DNA from 4 places in the Sporosarcina sp. GW1-11 genome. Region 1 is predicted to be linked to each of the others. Evidence: riboswitches for the same ligand, from Rfam matches in the RefSeq annotation. Region 1 holds a riboswitch; each other region holds the start of a gene.
The links. A riboswitch is a leader RNA that binds a small molecule or an ion and turns the genes downstream of it on or off. The one in region 1 is predicted to bind cobalamin.

Region 1 (4,220 bases):
TATGAATGCAGGAGCCGTACACTTAATCGGGACGCATGATTTTACAAGTTTTTGCTCAGCGAAAACTGCAACGAACAATAAAGTTCGGACAATTCGTAAGTTAACACTTGAACGACAGCAGGATGAATTAATATTAGAAATAGAAGGCGATGGCTTTCTTTACAATATGGTACGTACGATTGCAGGTGTTTTATTGGCGGTAGGGATTGGCTGGGATGAGCCGGAAGACGTCTACAAGATACTTCAGGCAAAAGATCGTCAAAAGGCCGGCAAGACAGCGCCGGCACATGGTTTGTACCTAGTGGAAGTCACGTATTGAAGGCATGGCAACTAATCCTGGTGTTTTCATAAAAACGCTTGACTTTATTGAAAATAAAGGTTAACATGATAAATGGTATTTCAATAACCCCACAATGAGCCCCGGAAGTTTATTTGTGTTTAGGGATAGAGAAAACAATGGAACAGATTGATACTTTTAGGAGGATTACAATATGCGCACAACATTCATGGCTAAAGGTCACGAAGTAGAACGTAAATGGCTAGTTGTCGACGCTGAAGGACAAACGCTTGGACGTCTTGCTTCAGAAGTTGCAACACTATTACGCGGTAAACATAAACCAACGTTTACACCACATGTTGATACAGGTGACCACGTCATCATTATCAATGCAGAAAAAATTCAATTGACTGGTAACAAGTTGAAAGACAAGCTTTACCACCGTCACTCTGGGTACACAGGTAGCATTAAAACTCGTACTGCTCTTGAGATGCGTACTAACTACCCGGTTAAAATGCTTGAACTTGCGATCAAAGGAATGCTTCCAAACGGTCCTCTAGGTCGTCAAACAATCAAGAAATTACACGTTTATGCTGGTCCAGAACATCAGCACGCAGCACAAAAACCAGAAGCATTTGAGCTTCGCGGATAATTAAGAGGAGGAAACACACTTGGCACAAGTACAATATATCGGCACTGGCCGTCGTAAAAGTTCAGTAGCTCGTGTACGTCTAGTTCCTGGCGAAGGCAAAATTGTCGTCAACAACCGTGACGTAGAAGACTACGTACCATTCGAAACACTTCGTGAAATCATCAAACAACCACTAGTTGCAACGGAAACACTTGGAAGCTACGATATCCATGTTAACGTAAACGGTGGAGGTTACACAGGTCAAGCAGGAGCAATCCGTCACGGCGTAGCTCGTGCGTTGCTAACTGTAGATCCAGATTTCCGTCCAGTATTGAAATCAGCTGGCCTTCTAACACGTGACCCACGTATGAAAGAACGTAAGAAGCCAGGTCTTCGCGGCGCTCGTCGTGCACCTCAGTTCTCAAAGCGTTAATATTGGTTTCATACCAAACTTTACAGCCCCTTTCCGAGTTTATCGGAAAGGGGTTTTTTAGATTCTCAAACAACTCGCACAGACTATAGAGGAATAGAAATCGCAATTATCCATAGCGGAGCAAATAATCTTTCTTAAGGGTTCCGAAAATAAACCTGGTGTATATTTGTAGATTCAAAGATTGTATGTTATATTTATGAAAATTAAATAACTTAATTTAAATAAGTGCTCACATTGTGAGGTAAAAGGGAAACTAGTGAAAATCTAGTACAGCCCCCGCTACTGTAAAAGCTGATGAAATTACAAAACCACTGAGAAATCGGGAAGGTGTAAGAGTAAAATGAAGCTTGAGTCAGGAAACCTGCTTATTTAAACGACACATACTTTTCGGAGGGAGAAGTATAGGCGGGACAATTTTATTAATTGTCCTATGTTTCAGTATGATTTCTATATACTTTCACATGCCTACACTTCCTTGAAAAGGAGTGTAGGCATTTTTTATTTGGAGGGAAACCATGAAAAAGGGAAAAATTTTTGTTGTTGGATTCGGTCCCGGAGCTACTGAACATATTACAGGACGAGCGTTAACGGCACTGCAAGAAAGTGATTATATTATTGGTTATAAAACTTACGTAGAGCTGATTAAGCATTTAGTGACAGCGAAGTCCATTGTTAGCACAGGCATGACAGAAGAAGTATCGCGTGCAATAGATGCTGTTAAGAAAGCGGAGGCGGGCGGTATTGTCTCAGTTATTTCCAGTGGTGATTCAGGTGCGTATGGTATGGCAGGATTAGTGTATGAAGTGCTTGTTGAAAAGGGTTGGACTGAAGCAGAAGGAATTGAAGTAGAAATTGTTCCAGGTATATCAGCAATTAATTCATGCGCGAGCTTACTGGGCGCACCTGTCATGCATGATTCTTGTACGATCAGTTTAAGTGACCATCTAACACCATGGACGGTTATCGAAAAACGAATTGAAGCAGCTGGGATGGCGGATTTTGTAATTGCTTTATACAATCCGAAAAGTGGACGCAGAACACGTCAAATTGTAGAAGCACAAAATATTTTACTAAAATATCGTTCCCCTGACACACCTGTAGGGCTAGTGAAAAGTGCGTATCGTGAAAATCAACACATTGTCCTGACAACATTATCTGAAATGCTTGAGCATGATATCGGAATGTTGACAACTGTCATTATCGGTAACTCTTCCACTTTCTTTTATGAAGATAAAATTATTACGCCAAGGGGCTATCAACGAAAATATACATTAGGGGAAGGTAAACAAAGATTAAGACCGCATCAGCGCTTAAAAAAGGAAGCGGAACCATGGGCGCTTGATCAAGAAACTGGAGAAGCGCAATCAGGTTATGAGGAAATCATTAGAAAGACACCTGAGCAGGCTCCAATACAACAGAAAGAACAAGAGCAAAAGGTTCAGACAATGGACATGGCTTTAAAGGCCTTATCACTGGTGTCAAAAGAAGAAGTGCCAAATCCATTTTTGGTAAGACAGCCTATCGAGAATATATTTGAATTTTCAGTTTCACCTGGTGTTGCTAATAAAATGATCACAGCAGAGCAAATGCGTGTAATGGCTGAAGTCGTTGGTGAGAAGGGTACCTTGGAATATACTCCGGATCATCGTTTTTTAGTAAAGGTTACAACAGATAATCCTGAAGCGATTGTTGAAAAGCTTGAAGAAAATCATTTAACAGTCATGCCGGCAGGGGAAGTCTTAAAAGTCAAAGCATGTGATTTTTGTTACGGAGAAAAGGCAGATTCTATCCCATATGCAGAAGAAATCGCAGCAAAGTTTGAAGGGATGAAGCTTCCGAAGCAATTGCATGTTGGGTTCAATGGTTGCGGAATGGCGTGTTATCGCCCTGTGTTTGATGATATTGGGATTGTGTACCGGAAGAAAAAATTTGATTTATTTATTGGTGCGAAGCCAGTTGGTCGTACTGCCCATGCCGCTCAACCTATAGCAGAGGGAATTGAGCCAGAAGATTTAATCCCACTAGTAACCAAAATTATAGAAGAATACGAACAAAATGCACATCCTAACGAACGTTTCTTTAAGTATTTTAAACGTGTCAAAAAAGTTTTGAACTATGACTATTACGACATGAGCTGCAAGATTGAAGTAGAGCCAGCACCTTGTGGAGATTAGGAGGAAACTATGATTTTATTTTTAGCAGGTACTAGCGATGCTAGAGCTTTAGCCATTCGTTTGCAGAGTCTCGGCTACCCTCTAATAGCCACAGTAGTCACCGAATCTGCGGCAGAAAGTTTAAAAGAGAACGCTATCTCGTATCAGGTGGGTCGGTTAACAGTGGATGACATGGTAGCGCTGATCAAGAAGTATGAGATGACTTGTGTAGTGGATGCTAGTCATCCCTATGCGGAAGAAGCTTCGAAAACTGCTATGACAGCAGCAAAGGCATGCGGTATTCCATATATTCGCTATGAACGTCCGAAAGAAGAATTTGTTTCTCCGCTGATTACAGAGGTTGACAGTTATGAAGACGCTGCTAAGCTAGCTCAAACGCATAAAGGGACGATTATGTTAACAACGGGCAGTAAGACGTTGGAAGTGTTTACAAACTACTTATTGCGCGATGAAATTAGATTGATTTGCAGAATGCTCCCAAACGTAGGGAATATGGAAAAATGCGACAGATTAGGGATTAAACAAAAGGATATTGTCGCAATACAAGGACCGTTTTCTGAATCACTCAATAAGTCTTTGTGCGAGCAATATGATGTGACGTTAATGATTACTAAGGAAAGCGGCAAAGTAGGTTCTGTTGATGAGAAAATAACAGCCGCCTTAGAACTAGAGATACCCGTTATTTTGATTAAACGACCAAAGCTT
Region 2 (4,220 bases), on a different contig from region 1:
ACATATTGATATAATAGATGTCTCGCAGCTCGATAAGCGATTGAAGAGTACGGATATTTTGATTGCTTCAGACGTGGAAAATCCATTAGTTGGAGTATCAGGCGCAACGCATATTTTTGGTCCGCAAAAAGGCGCGGATGCGAAACAGGTGGAGTTTCTTGACGCTGGCATGTTACATTTCGCGGATGAAACCGAACGATTGGTAGGTAAACGCTTACATGACGTTCGTGGAGCGGGAGCAGCAGGGGGGACTGCAGGAGCATTGCTTGCGTATTGTGGGGCTCGACTGGAAAGTGGTATTGCTGTTGTGCTACGTGCGATGGATTTTGTGCAGCATCTTTCCTCGGTTGATGTACTATTGACGGGGGAAGGGAAGACGGATTTGCAGACGCTAAACGGCAAGGCTTTGATTGGTGTTGCAAGGTTGGCAGCGGAACATGGAATTCCTGTAATTGTAGTTTCGGGCGCCGTGGAGGAAGTGGCTCGGGAACAGCTAACTGAATGGTTTGCCGGAGTATACGAAGTAGATGATGGTCGACCGCTTGCTGAATTAATGGCAAATGCATCTGAGCTGTTGACGAGAAGGACGGAAGAAGTATTTTCACTGGATTTTAATTTTTTTCTATGATGCGTATTTAGCGGTTAGCAGGGTATGTATACAACTAAGGAGGTGCTCAAATGTTTCAACATGCTTTGGATTGGCTCGTAGGACCAGCGAATAATTTCATTTGGACGTATGTGTTAATTGGACTTTTATTGGTTACTGGATTGTATTTCACGATTCGCACAAAATTTGTACAGGTGCGCTTGTTTGGTGAGATGTTCCGTTTGATTGTTGAGAAGAAAGACAGTAATGATGGTGTGTCTCCGTTCCAGGCGTTTACGATTAGTGCGGCGTCGCGTGTCGGGACTGGGAACGTTGCAGGGGTAGCTCTTGCGATTGGTATTGGTGGGCCCGGAGCGATATTTTGGATGTGGGTCATCGCGCTGATCGGTATGGCGACTGCGTTCATCGAGAGTACTTTGGCGCAACTGTATAAGGTGAAGGACGGCGATACATTCCGTGGAGGGCCGGCGTATTATATGGAAAAAGCGCTTGGACAACGGAAATTAGGAATTGTTTTTGCCATTTTATTGACGATGTGTTTCGGATTTATCTTTAACTCGGTGCAATCAAATACGATCAGTCAATCGTTTTCGGATGTCTTTGGTATTCCGCACTGGACGATCGGAGTCGGCTTAATGGTATTGACGGCTTTTATCGTTTTTGGCGGTGTGAAGCGGATTGTAAAAGTAACACAGACGATTGTTCCGGTAATGGCGACATTTTATATTATCGTTGCATTGTTCATCGTCGTTATGAATATTACACAAATTCCTGCGATGGTTCTGTTGATTTTTGAACATGCATTCGGCGTTAAGGAATTTGTAGGCGGTGGGATTGGTATGGCGATTATGCAAGGGGTTCGTCGTGGTCTATTCTCCAATGAAGCCGGTATGGGTAGTGTGCCGAACGCTGCAGCTACGGCTAACGTGTCACACCCTGCGAAACAAGGGTTAGTACAGAGTTTAGGCGTATTTTTCGATACAATTATCATTTGTTCTGCAACTGCGTTCATTATTTTACTTGGTGGATTATATGAGTCAGGTGAGACGAACGGCATTTTGCTGACACAAGCATCCATGGCGGTACATGTAGGTGCGTGGGCTCCATACTTTATTGCGATTGCTATTATGTTTTTCGCCTTTAGTTCGATTATTGGTAACTACTATTATGGCGAAACGAATATTGAATTTATTAATGCGAATAAAGGTTGGAAGTTAGTGTATCAGCTACTTGTTCTCGGAATGGTATTTTTCGGAGCTGTCGCAAAAGTACAAGTCGTTTGGGATATGGCCGATCTATTCATGGGACTTATGGCTATTATTAACTTGGTCGTGATCTTGTTGCTTGGTAAAGTGGCCTTCCAAGTGTTGGACGACTTCACGAAACAGCGACGAGCGGGAAGAAATCCAGTGTTTAAAGCGGCCAGTATTCCAGGTCTAAAAGGCGCGGAATGTTGGGAAGAAACTGCGGAAAAGCCAGAAGATCGAATTAACTGATGGAATATGTTCGTTTAAAACGGGCATATACATTGTTCACACAATATCTTTTAGTCAACGCACGGAAAGTTTGCTATAATTGAAAATACTGCTTGAAACATAAAGGCATCGTAGTTCAGAAGCATGAATCTGAGCTGCGATGATTTTTTATGCTTTACAAGTCAGACCACAACATGTTAGGGTTATACAAGGAGTTGACACACTATATATAGTATTTTGATGAAATGGTACCTATCACGGTTTAAAAGGGAATCCGCTGAAAACGGAGCTGTCCCCGCAACTGATGGCACGGACGACTGTCTTGAAAAACCACTGCTTCGGCGGGAAGGAAAGACGGAAGGACGATGTGCTAGCCAGGAGACCTGCCATTCATTCAAGCATACATTCTTCGGGGTTGGAGAGTGGAAGCGGCGAGCAGGGGTTTTTTTGTCTGCCTAAAACTTTCCACATATAACCATTCATCACATGATGACTCCCGAATTTCTAGGGAGTCTTTTTCTTTTTACATAACTTAACCAAAGGGAGCAGATGCAAATGGCTATTATACATGAAACGGTTGGTTTGGATTTATTGCTGGAAAATCTTCAAGAGGAGTTTGGGAAGCAGAAAATCGAGCCGTTAGTTCAAGCGAGCGAACGATACCAGGAGCGTCACCCAAATAGCTCAGCTACGGAGTGGACGAATGCGATGGTGCTTGAATCGTTGAGCAGAATTGACGAAGCGAATGCATACTGGACGTTTGTTGCTGCGCGTATTTATTTATTCGATGTTTATGCGAAGCAAAAGGCATTGCGTGGAGCAGATGTGTATACCGATTTCGCGAAAAATGTAGAACGCTTGGTGGAACAAGGATTGTACACGCCTGTTTTGACTGAGAAGTATAGTACAGAAGAATTGAACGAGATCGGACAGTTGTTAGAGCCGACCCGCGACTTATTATTTACGTATATTGGATTGAAAACATTAGTGGATCGCTATGTGACGGTGAATTTCTCTAAGCAATCTGTGGAACTTCCTCAAGAGCGTTGGTTGATCATCGCAATGACGTTGATGCAAGATGAAACGGAAGATCGCATTCATAAAATCGGTGAAGCGTACTGGGCGATGAGTAATTTGTATATGACGGTTGCGACGCCGACATTATCGAACGCAGGCAAGATGCACGGACAACTGTCTAGCTGTTTCATCGACACGGTGGATGATTCCTTGCAGGGCATTTACAACAGCAACACAGACATCGCAAACTTATCGAAATTCGGTGGCGGTATTGGTGTTTATATGGGGAAGGTTCGCTCGCGTGGTGCCTCTATTCGTGGTTTTGAAGGCGCGTCAAGCGGTGTGTTACCTTGGATCAAGCAATTGAACAACACGGCAGTTAGCGTCGATCAGCTCGGTCAGCGACAAGGGGCTGTGGCAGTATACTTAGATGTTTGGCATCGGGATATTTTCACGTTCCTAGATTTGAAACTGAATAACGGTGACGATCGTTTACGTGCACATGATATTTTCACAGGTGTTTGCTTGCCGGATCTATTTATGGAGAAAGTCGAAGCGCGTGAAGAGTGGCATTTATTCGATCCACATGAAGTGCGTACGAAGATGGGCTTTTCATTGGAAGATTTCTATGATGAGAAAAAAGGTCAAGGGTCGTTCCGCGACAAGTATGAAGAATGTGTAAACAATCCGGATCTATCGAGAGAGACGGTTTCAGCAATTGAAATTATGAAACGCGTGTTGCGTAGCCAGTTGGAGACGGGTACACCGTTTATGTTCTACCGCGATGAAGTGAATCGTACAAACCCGAATAAGCATGAAGGAATTATTTATTCTAGTAATTTATGCACGGAAATATTGCAAAATATGTCGGCTACTACATTCGAATCAGTTTCATTGGAAGACGATCTAGTCGTTACACGTACGAAGCCAGGCGATTTTGTAGTTTGTAATTTATCTTCTATCAACTTAGGTAGAGCTGTAACAGCAGATGTATTGGACCGTTTGATCACAATCCAAGTGCGTATGCTCGATAACGTCATCGATCAGAATAAGATTCCTGTTGTACAAGCGCAGCGTACGAACGCGCGTTACCGCGGAATTGGCCTCGGTACTTTCGGATG
Region 3 (4,220 bases), on a different contig from region 1:
GCGACTAGTTCAGTCCAACTAATTTGAGGTAGCCCCCATCTGAAATTCGCCTGATCATAGCGTCCTTCTTCATAAAAATGTAACGTATCTTCAATCATTTCCTCTACATTGCGAACATTTACCGGTGCTTTTGGCGTGATCTTTATAGCCGTTTCACCAGCACTCACTATTGCTTTTGAAAGTACGTTAATTGAGATTTCTTCAACTGGTACTTGACCTTGTACATGTAGAATCACCGCTTGATTATTTACCGTTTCTACGGAATCGATTACTAAATCTGTCTGATCAATAACCCAGCTATCCACCTCAAGAGCCGCATCCGTAAACGTATCACCTTTAAGCTTAATTTCGATTGTTGGATCTACAGTTCCGCTAGTCAACTCAACGCTCGAACTGATTTCGGCATTGCGTTTGTAATATAAGTGAACTTTATCATTTGAAGAGAGTTCGTCTTCAAGTGATTGAATCGCTTGATCATTTACTGACACAACCCAAGAGTCAGAACCACCTAAGCTGCCATTTTTTTCTTCATTAACTGATACAATACTGCCGAGCTTCGTATCGAGCTCATAAGCTATATTTTGTTCTGTCAAAATATTTTCTATAAGTTGTTTTACCGTAGTTCCTGGTTCAAACGACACTTCAGATTCGGCAACTACAACTTTAGTTACTCCATCAATTGCTAACGTTGCCTTTTGTGTAACTGGTTCTGGCTTCGGATCATTCGCAATGCGATTCCAAACCGAGTTTCCTGCTGTCATGTCAGCTAAAGCTAACAATGCTTGTTCTGTTGCCATCAAATTAGTTGAAGGAAAGTCGCTTTTCCACATAAACGATCCGTCATCTTTTTGGAATCCTTTTAATGCATCAAGTACTGTATTTCCTTCTACATGCCATTTTTCCGCTAGTACATCTTCTTTTACTGCCACAAGACCCCAAATTGCTGTAGATAATGAATTGGAATTATCGCCACTTCCCCATGGACCTGCTGAGTTAAATCCGCCATTGCTTAAATCAGATTGTCTAGCTTTTAATAACCCTTTTGCTTTATCAATCGCAGCGTCTACATCACTTGTTCCTTGATAAGTAGACAATGCTAGCAACGCCATACCTGTTAAGTCAGGATCAGATTCGGTCCCACTTAACGCATATCCACCATCAGTATTTTGTTTGCTTAGTAAATAATTTAATGCTTTTTGTTTCTTTTCTGCATTCCACTCGCCTAAATCAGCACCTAGACGTTCACCTGTGTCCATTGCAAGTAATGCCCACATATGTTTATTGATTCCGCCGATTGCGCCTGTTTCTAGGTTTTGTTGAGTTGCTAATTCTGCATAGAGATTACGATTCGTTTCCCATGCTTTTGCAGGATCTTCATTCATCGCAAGTAATCCGAAGATATAGCGAATGTGTTCCGTGCCCCCATTATTAGGCTGAAGATTAGCTGGAGCTGTTTTCTGCCATGTTGGTAATTTCCACACGCCATCCGTTAGGTTTTCACCTGCAGCGTATAGTCCAACTAGTGTCTGCCACGAATCTACTGTCGAGTCTTTAGTTTTGTAAAACTGAACGACTTCTTCTAGCATTTGTTCTGCTGAAGGTGGTTCTACTGGTTCTGGTTCTGGTTCTGGTTCTAGTTTAGGTTCGTTAAAGATTCGATTCCAAACAGAATTTCCAGCTTTCATATCTGCTAATGCTAGTAATATTTGTTCTGTTGCCATTAAGTTTGTTTTTGGTTGAGTGGTCTTCCACATATATGAACCGTCTTCTAACTGGAAATCATTTAACGCATCTAGTACTGTCTTACTTTCTACCTGCCAAGCATCTGCCATGACGTCCTGCCCTACTGCCACAAGACCCCAAACCGCTACGGCTAAGGAGTTGGAATTATCGCCACTTCCCCATGGACCTGCTGAGTTAAATCCGCCACTATCCAAATTTAACTGTCTAGCTTTTAATAATTTCTTCGCCTTTTCAATCGCAACATCTACTGCGCTCGTCCCTTGATAATTAGACAACGCAAGTAATGCCATACCTGTCAAATCCGTATCCGAAACTGTCCCACCTAAAGCGTATCCACCATCTGTCTTTTGTTGATCAAGTAAATAGTCCAGCGCTTTTTGTTTCGTTTCCGAATTCCACTTCCCTAAGTCGGCACCTAGACGTTCACCTGTGTCCATTGCAAGCATAGCCCACATATGTTTATTGATTCCGCCGATTGCTCCTGTTTCCAGGTTTTGTTGAGTTGCTAATTCTGCATAGAGATTACGCTTCGTTTCCCATGCTTTTGCAGGGTCTTCATTCATCGCAAGTAATCCGAAGATATAGCGAATGTGTTCTGTGCCATGATGTGTTTCGTTAAGGCCAGCCGGCTCTTCTGTTTGCCATTCGGGTAAAATCCACTGACCATCCGTTAGGTCTTCACCGGCAGCATATAGTCCAACCAATGTCTGCCAAGAATCAATTTTCTGATTCCGATTCTTATAAAACTGGACGGTTTTCGCCAATAGCTCATCCACAGAATAACGATCTTCAGCGGGTAATTCTTCTCCACCTGATTGTTCTGTTTGCCCTGTATCAGGACTCACTGCTTGTACCGCTGGAGTTAAAAACGACAATACCAGCAGTAAACTCAATAACACCGAAAACCATTTTCTCACCAAATGATAATTCCCCAACTATTCCTACCTCCTATTTTTCTCCGTAATAAAAACCCTCACCTCCGGAAAGAGACAAGGGCATATGTATGCGTGTATAAACTACTACCACAAAAACATGCGTACCTTTTTCCGGAAGGCAGTTAGCATTGTATCTTGGCAAGTCTCCTGACTTATGGATACAAACACAACTTCAACCTTCCCAGTAATACACCAGTGGTTTTCTGAAGTTACTTTCCATTTACAGTGGCCGGACCGTTCAGGATTTTCACCTGATTCCTTTTTCAACTTTGCAGATTAGGCAAAGTACCAAAATACGCTATGAAACTATATTTAATGATAGAGAATAGATTTGTAAAATGCAATAGCAAAAAGCTTTACTAACGGATTTCACTATTCTATTTACTGATTAAGAGCTTTAGTGATTACAAAAAAAGCTGCCCTCACAAGTCGAAACTTGTCAGACAGCTCTCTATTTATTATTGCTAGGAAGAAAAGTATGACGCGTCACTAATTAATTCAGTACATACATTTTTGTTTCTAGTTTTTTATAAATGGTAGTAGTCGTCATTGTAATCACATGAATATATTTTTCAGGAACTGCTACCCGAATAGAATTCAGTCTATTCTCGTTAATCCATTCTGTTAGGTTACCCCACTCATCTGCAAATGAAGTAAGTTCATTTATATTAATCGCTGGTACTCTTACAGTGATCAAATGATCGCATAGTTTGGTGTTGCAGGTATAGAGATTAGTAACGTATTTCCAACTATTTTGAACGTGCCTTTGTCTAGGCAGGAAGCAAAATCCTTCTCCACTTTTTCACATGACAATTTGCCAATGCTCTACATTTCTCTCCCTATTTATTTTCATTAAAAACTGCTTAATTCAAAGGTAATACTTGTTACGTAGTTAGACCTTTGCATCTACTTCTGAACTTTTACTACTATCGGTATAGCTATTCATTTATTTAGCTTATTTTCCTATTCTTCATCATTTAACATCTAACGCATCTTGACTACTAGCCTATACTATGCAACGATAAGTGATGATACACACTAGGGGTGCTTTTGCTGAGAGAGGCCGTTGCCTTAACCCTTTAACCTGCACTAGATAATGCTAGCGAAGGGAAGTGGACATATAGACGGTTTAGGCCGGATTATGTAACCTCTTCGCAAAAAGAAGTGGTCTTTTTTGCGTTGATGATTTTAAGAAAAGTGAAGTGATTACTACATGAGAAAGACGGTACTCGCATTTGATAACGTTTCGTTTCATTACCAAGCGGCTAAGGCATCGCTTCCAGTAGCTATTTTAGATCAGCTCAATTTACAAGTACGTGAAGGTGAATTTGTTAGCATTATCGGTCCAAGTGGTTACGGTAAAAGTACACTTTTCCGGCTCATTACAGGTCTGGAAAATCCAGACGGCGGAGAAATTCTTTTAAATGGTGAAGCTAGGGACAATCGTTTAGGTCAAGTCGGCTATATGCCGCAGCAAGATTTATTAATGCCATGGCGAACGATTTTAGAAAATGTCAGACTTCCTCTTGAAATTCAAGAAAA
Region 4 (4,220 bases), on a different contig from region 1:
CTAGTAAACTGACATCGTAATACTTCACATAAATATCCAAGGCGAAAGACAATAGCAGCACATTCAGCGCAAAACTAACAATCGCTAATAACCCTTGCCTATGTCCAACAATTAATAACGTAAAAACAAAGATCCAAGCAACGATTAAGACATATTTATCACGTTTTACGTCTGTAATACTACCCGTCAACTCTTCCCCTTTCTCTGAGTCAATCGAAACGAATAGTTCATTACCTATACGATACCGCTGATCGTATGCTCCTGAAGAAGAATAGTCATTAGTCAAATGAATTTCCTGACCTTGTGCTTCCCCATTTTTCATCCTAGCTACGATACTCTGGGTAAATAGCATGTCCTTATTGCCATGCATATCCGTCACATCCGATGTTTCTTCTACCGTAGTGCTGACTACTTCGGCAATCGGGCGGTCGTAAAGCGAATGATTATTATGTATGAATATAATAGAAAAGATACAGCTAAGTGCCAGAATAAAATAGGTCATCCATTGCATAACTTTTATATTTTTCATTCTTTGTATGATTCTCTTCAAGACAAAACCTCCTAACGCTCTTTAGGGTATAGCATAGTTTAAGCCTACCACGTATTTGACGTAGGATTGACAGAAATGGATTGTTTTTTTCATGAATCATTCATATATACCCTGTGACGAAAAAAGGCTCTATTTCCCTTAAAGGAAACAAAGCCTACTTTTAATCAGATAATGACCTTTGCAGCAGACATACCAAATTCATTTCGGGCAATCCTTTCAATAAATGAACTTTAGAGTAGTCGAACTTCAGGTATTCCACATCTCCATGCTTTCATGAGCAACTGTAGCAGTTCTGCCGTTTCGATACTAGTGGATTTCCTTAGTGTGATGGAGCCTCCTAGGTCGGTATGGCGTTGTTCTACTGTCGCTTGATCAATCATTGCGGATTGCTGTTGTTTGGTTGCTGGATAAGCTGAGTAGTTCTTGCCAGCGGATGCTTTGCGCAATGGAATTTGTATTCCATACGCCCTAGACGTTGCCCCTAAATGTTGACTTATTTCTTTGGATATTTCTTCAATATAGTGAAGTGCCGCCTGTGAATGTAAACAGATGTTCTGATTAACGATTGCAGTTTCCCAACCTTTAACTTCAACCTGCAAACTACACTTCCATTCGTTTGTAATTCCGTTTTGCAAATGCACAAGAATTGAACAAACCCGGGCCAAGTCTGTTCTCTTCATTACTTGAGGTAGTTGAATATACGTGTGCGGTCCCGTGCTCTTAAGTTTTGATTGATTACCGAAATGCAATGTAACGCCTTCACTTGCCAACAGCTGTTTCATCAGGCCAATGGCAGAAACTTTTTTGTGCGCAATGGAGGGATGTGCGGCCGCTTGACGAAATGTATCACCGCTGAGGTTAGGGAGAGAGCATCCTAATACTCGGTGTACTTGTTCCTTATCAAATACGAGCCAAGAACCACATGCTTTTACCTGTTCCATAAAATTATCTGGGACCAGTATATGTTTGTCTTTCACTTTGCTCGATAAAAATGACAGGATCCTACTATCTAGTACATGCATTGAATAAGGCTGCGTTATAGGCTGTCGTTGACGGAACATCTTACCGAAGAAAGACATAACGTCAGTCGGCAACGTGATATAGCCATTGCTCAAAGCCCAATACGCTTCTGCCACTTTTTGCACACGATGTTCATTTTCATTCTGCAGTGCAGCCATCGCAATAAGCATCAGTCTTTCTTGCGGTAATCCAATGCGCTGGTCATAGTAATCCGCCGTCACAAACTCATTTATATATTGTCGAAGCTCTGTAGAAGATAATAGTTGATCGCGTTCCGCTACTATCTGCAATTCAAGCCACTTGATTTCACTTGCTGAATAGCTATGAATCCAAGGCCCATATAAGCCATGCTGCAATAGTTTACGTACTACTTGATGAAATCCTTGATACACCGGCCTTCCACGCTGTTGTTCCGCTTGTTGATAGACTATCTGCAATAACGCACGTTCATCCGTACGTTCTTCTGTCTGTTCAAGTACTCTCATGTCGCCGTCTCCTTTCTTAAACAACAAAAAACAATCATCCCGCCTCCTCGGCAAAATGATTGCAATAGTTGTGAATGAGGAAACAAATTTAGGCAACTCTAAGATCCTCTATGCAAAACGCATAGATGTTAGAGACCTGTTTGCCCCCACCTCTCAACCCCCGAAGAAAGTGTTGCTTTGACGATACGTGGCAGGTTTCCTGGCTCCACTTCATCCTTCCGCCAAGCCTTCCCATGTCTCCATAGTGGCTAATTCTGGCGGTCGTCCGTGTCTACAGTTGCGGGGACAGCTCCGGTTTACGGATTCCCTTTTATACCTTGATAGGTACCAACGTATCGTGCAAACGTATTTAATTGCTTTGTTTTATTTTATCATGAATCGCAAAGAAGATGGTAGGGTTTGATAACTACCTATTGAAAACACAACAAAACAGGGTACCTATGCACAAAACGATTGGGATCACATCCACAATTGTTTTTGCTAGGTACCCTGTATAGAGCCTTCTTCATTACTTACATTGTTTGTTGTTCGCATAGACAGCCGCACTCCACCAATCCTTTAGTATATGCTTCTTCCCACGTAATACCATGGATAAAACCATTCTCCGAGTATCCTGTAATTAAATAGAATGTCTCATTTTGCTCTGATTGTGCTGAATTGTTTTGATAGTTGTTATTCATAGAAACGCCTCCTGAAATTTGTATTTTGCATAGTATATGCGTATCGGAAAATAAAAGAACACTTACTTCACTTTTTATTGATCACCGGCTGATTGTCAGCGCTTACATTTAAAAAGGAAGATAAACTAATTTCTTACATGTCTCCAATTACATATACTAAGCATGAGTTTTATTATTCGATGAATTCTGTTTATTTTACCATGTACATAAATAAAAGTAAACAAGAAATTTTATAGAATCCTATCATTCATTCGTAGGTTTTTGAAACAACCACACGCCTAGCCTATAAGAACCTATGTCGAATACAAAAATATCTCTCTAAGTCCTCTTCACGACTTAGAGAGATTACCAGTGGTTAGGACAGTTGTTTTTCACAAATCTCGATGACAGTTTTAACAGAGTTTGCTGACTGATCGAGCGCTGTTTGTTCTTCATCTGTTAACGGTAGTTCAATGACACTTTCGATGCCATTCCCCCCGAGAACAGTAGGAACACCTAAATAAATATTTTGATAACCGTATTCGCCTTCTAAATAAGCAATCGATGGTATGATTCGTTTTTTGTCTTTGATGATCGCTTCTGCCATCTCGACTAGTGCTGCAGCAGGTGCGTAATAAGCACTGCCGTTTCCTAGTAGAGAGACGATTTCGCCGCCACCTTTTCGCGTACGTTCAACAATTGCTTCTAGTCGATCGGCTGAGATGATTTTATCCAATGGAATGCCGCCAGCATAAGAGTAGCGCACAAGTGGAACCATATCATCACCATGTCCGCCTAGCACGAAGCCTGAAATGTCCTCTATAGAAATATTCAGTTCTTCCGAGACGAATGTGTTGAAACGTGCAGTATCGAGTACACCCGATTGACCAATGACACGATTTTTCGGGAAGCCTGTTGTCTTATAGCATACATACGTCATAGCATCTACAGGATTACTTAAAATCAGTACGGTGCTGTCTGGTGCATAGCGTTTCACTTGTTCCGAAACGGAGCGCATAATTTTCGCATTGGTTGCGACGAGATCATCCCGGCTCATGCCTGGTTTACGCGCAACACCCGCTGTAATGATAACCATTGCAGCGCCTTCTATATCTTCATAATTCGATGTGCCCGTAATACGAGAATTAAATTGCTGCACAGGACTCGTTTGGAGAAGGTCCAATGCTTTTCCTTTTGTCGGATTGGAAAGGTCCGGGATATCTACTAAGACGATGTCGCCTAATTCTTTCTGCGCTGCCATCAATGCAACTGTAGAGCCAGTGTGACCTGCTCCAATAACTGCAATTTTATGTCGTTTGAAAGCCACGAAAACCACTCCTTTCTATATAGACTGGATGTTTTAGTATCTTGTTTGGCGCGGTGTTATGTAGCTTTGGCTCGGTTCGGTGCCTGTTACGCTCGGTCTGGTGATGGTTTCGTGCGGTCCGATCAGACTTTCGCTCGTTTCAGCACGAGTTTGGCTCGGCACACAATAACTTTCGCGCG

Region 2: another riboswitch for cobalamin. It lies ahead of ORD22_RS11655 (ribonucleoside-diphosphate reductase subunit alpha); the one in region 1 lies ahead of cobJ (precorrin-3B C(17)-methyltransferase).
Region 3: another riboswitch for cobalamin. It lies ahead of ORD22_RS11180 (DUF4430 domain-containing protein); the one in region 1 lies ahead of cobJ (precorrin-3B C(17)-methyltransferase).
Region 4: another riboswitch for cobalamin. It lies ahead of ORD22_RS14345 (ribonucleotide reductase N-terminal alpha domain-containing protein); the one in region 1 lies ahead of cobJ (precorrin-3B C(17)-methyltransferase).

The regions. Positions count from the first base shown of each region.
Region 1 is NZ_JAPMIW010000003.1:134,088-138,307, forward strand. It holds gene truA (tRNA pseudouridine(38-40) synthase TruA) at 1-319, shown strand, start outside; gene rplM (50S ribosomal protein L13) at 492-929, shown strand; gene rpsI (30S ribosomal protein S9) at 949-1,341, shown strand; cobalamin riboswitch at 1,548-1,724, shown strand; gene cobJ (precorrin-3B C(17)-methyltransferase) at 1,857-3,515, shown strand; gene cobK (precorrin-6A reductase) at 3,525-4,220, shown strand, end outside.
Region 2 is NZ_JAPMIW010000019.1:29,565-33,784, reverse strand. It holds gene ORD22_RS11665 (glycerate kinase) at 1-628, shown strand, start outside; gene ORD22_RS11660 (alanine/glycine:cation symporter family protein) at 679-2,103, shown strand; cobalamin riboswitch at 2,312-2,487, shown strand; gene ORD22_RS11655 (ribonucleoside-diphosphate reductase subunit alpha) at 2,632-4,220, shown strand, end outside.
Region 3 is NZ_JAPMIW010000017.1:46,199-50,418, forward strand. It holds gene ORD22_RS11180 (DUF4430 domain-containing protein) at 1-2,678, opposite strand, end outside; cobalamin riboswitch at 2,799-2,986, opposite strand; gene ORD22_RS11185 (hypothetical protein) at 3,172-3,375, opposite strand; TPP riboswitch at 3,709-3,806, shown strand; gene ORD22_RS11190 (ABC transporter ATP-binding protein) at 3,892-4,220, shown strand, end outside.
Region 4 is NZ_JAPMIW010000031.1:21,826-26,045, reverse strand. It holds gene ORD22_RS14350 (YibE/F family protein) at 1-529, opposite strand, end outside; gene ORD22_RS14345 (ribonucleotide reductase N-terminal alpha domain-containing protein) at 781-2,055, opposite strand; cobalamin riboswitch at 2,228-2,403, opposite strand; gene ORD22_RS14340 (hypothetical protein) at 2,568-2,735, opposite strand; gene mdh (malate dehydrogenase) at 3,091-4,041, opposite strand.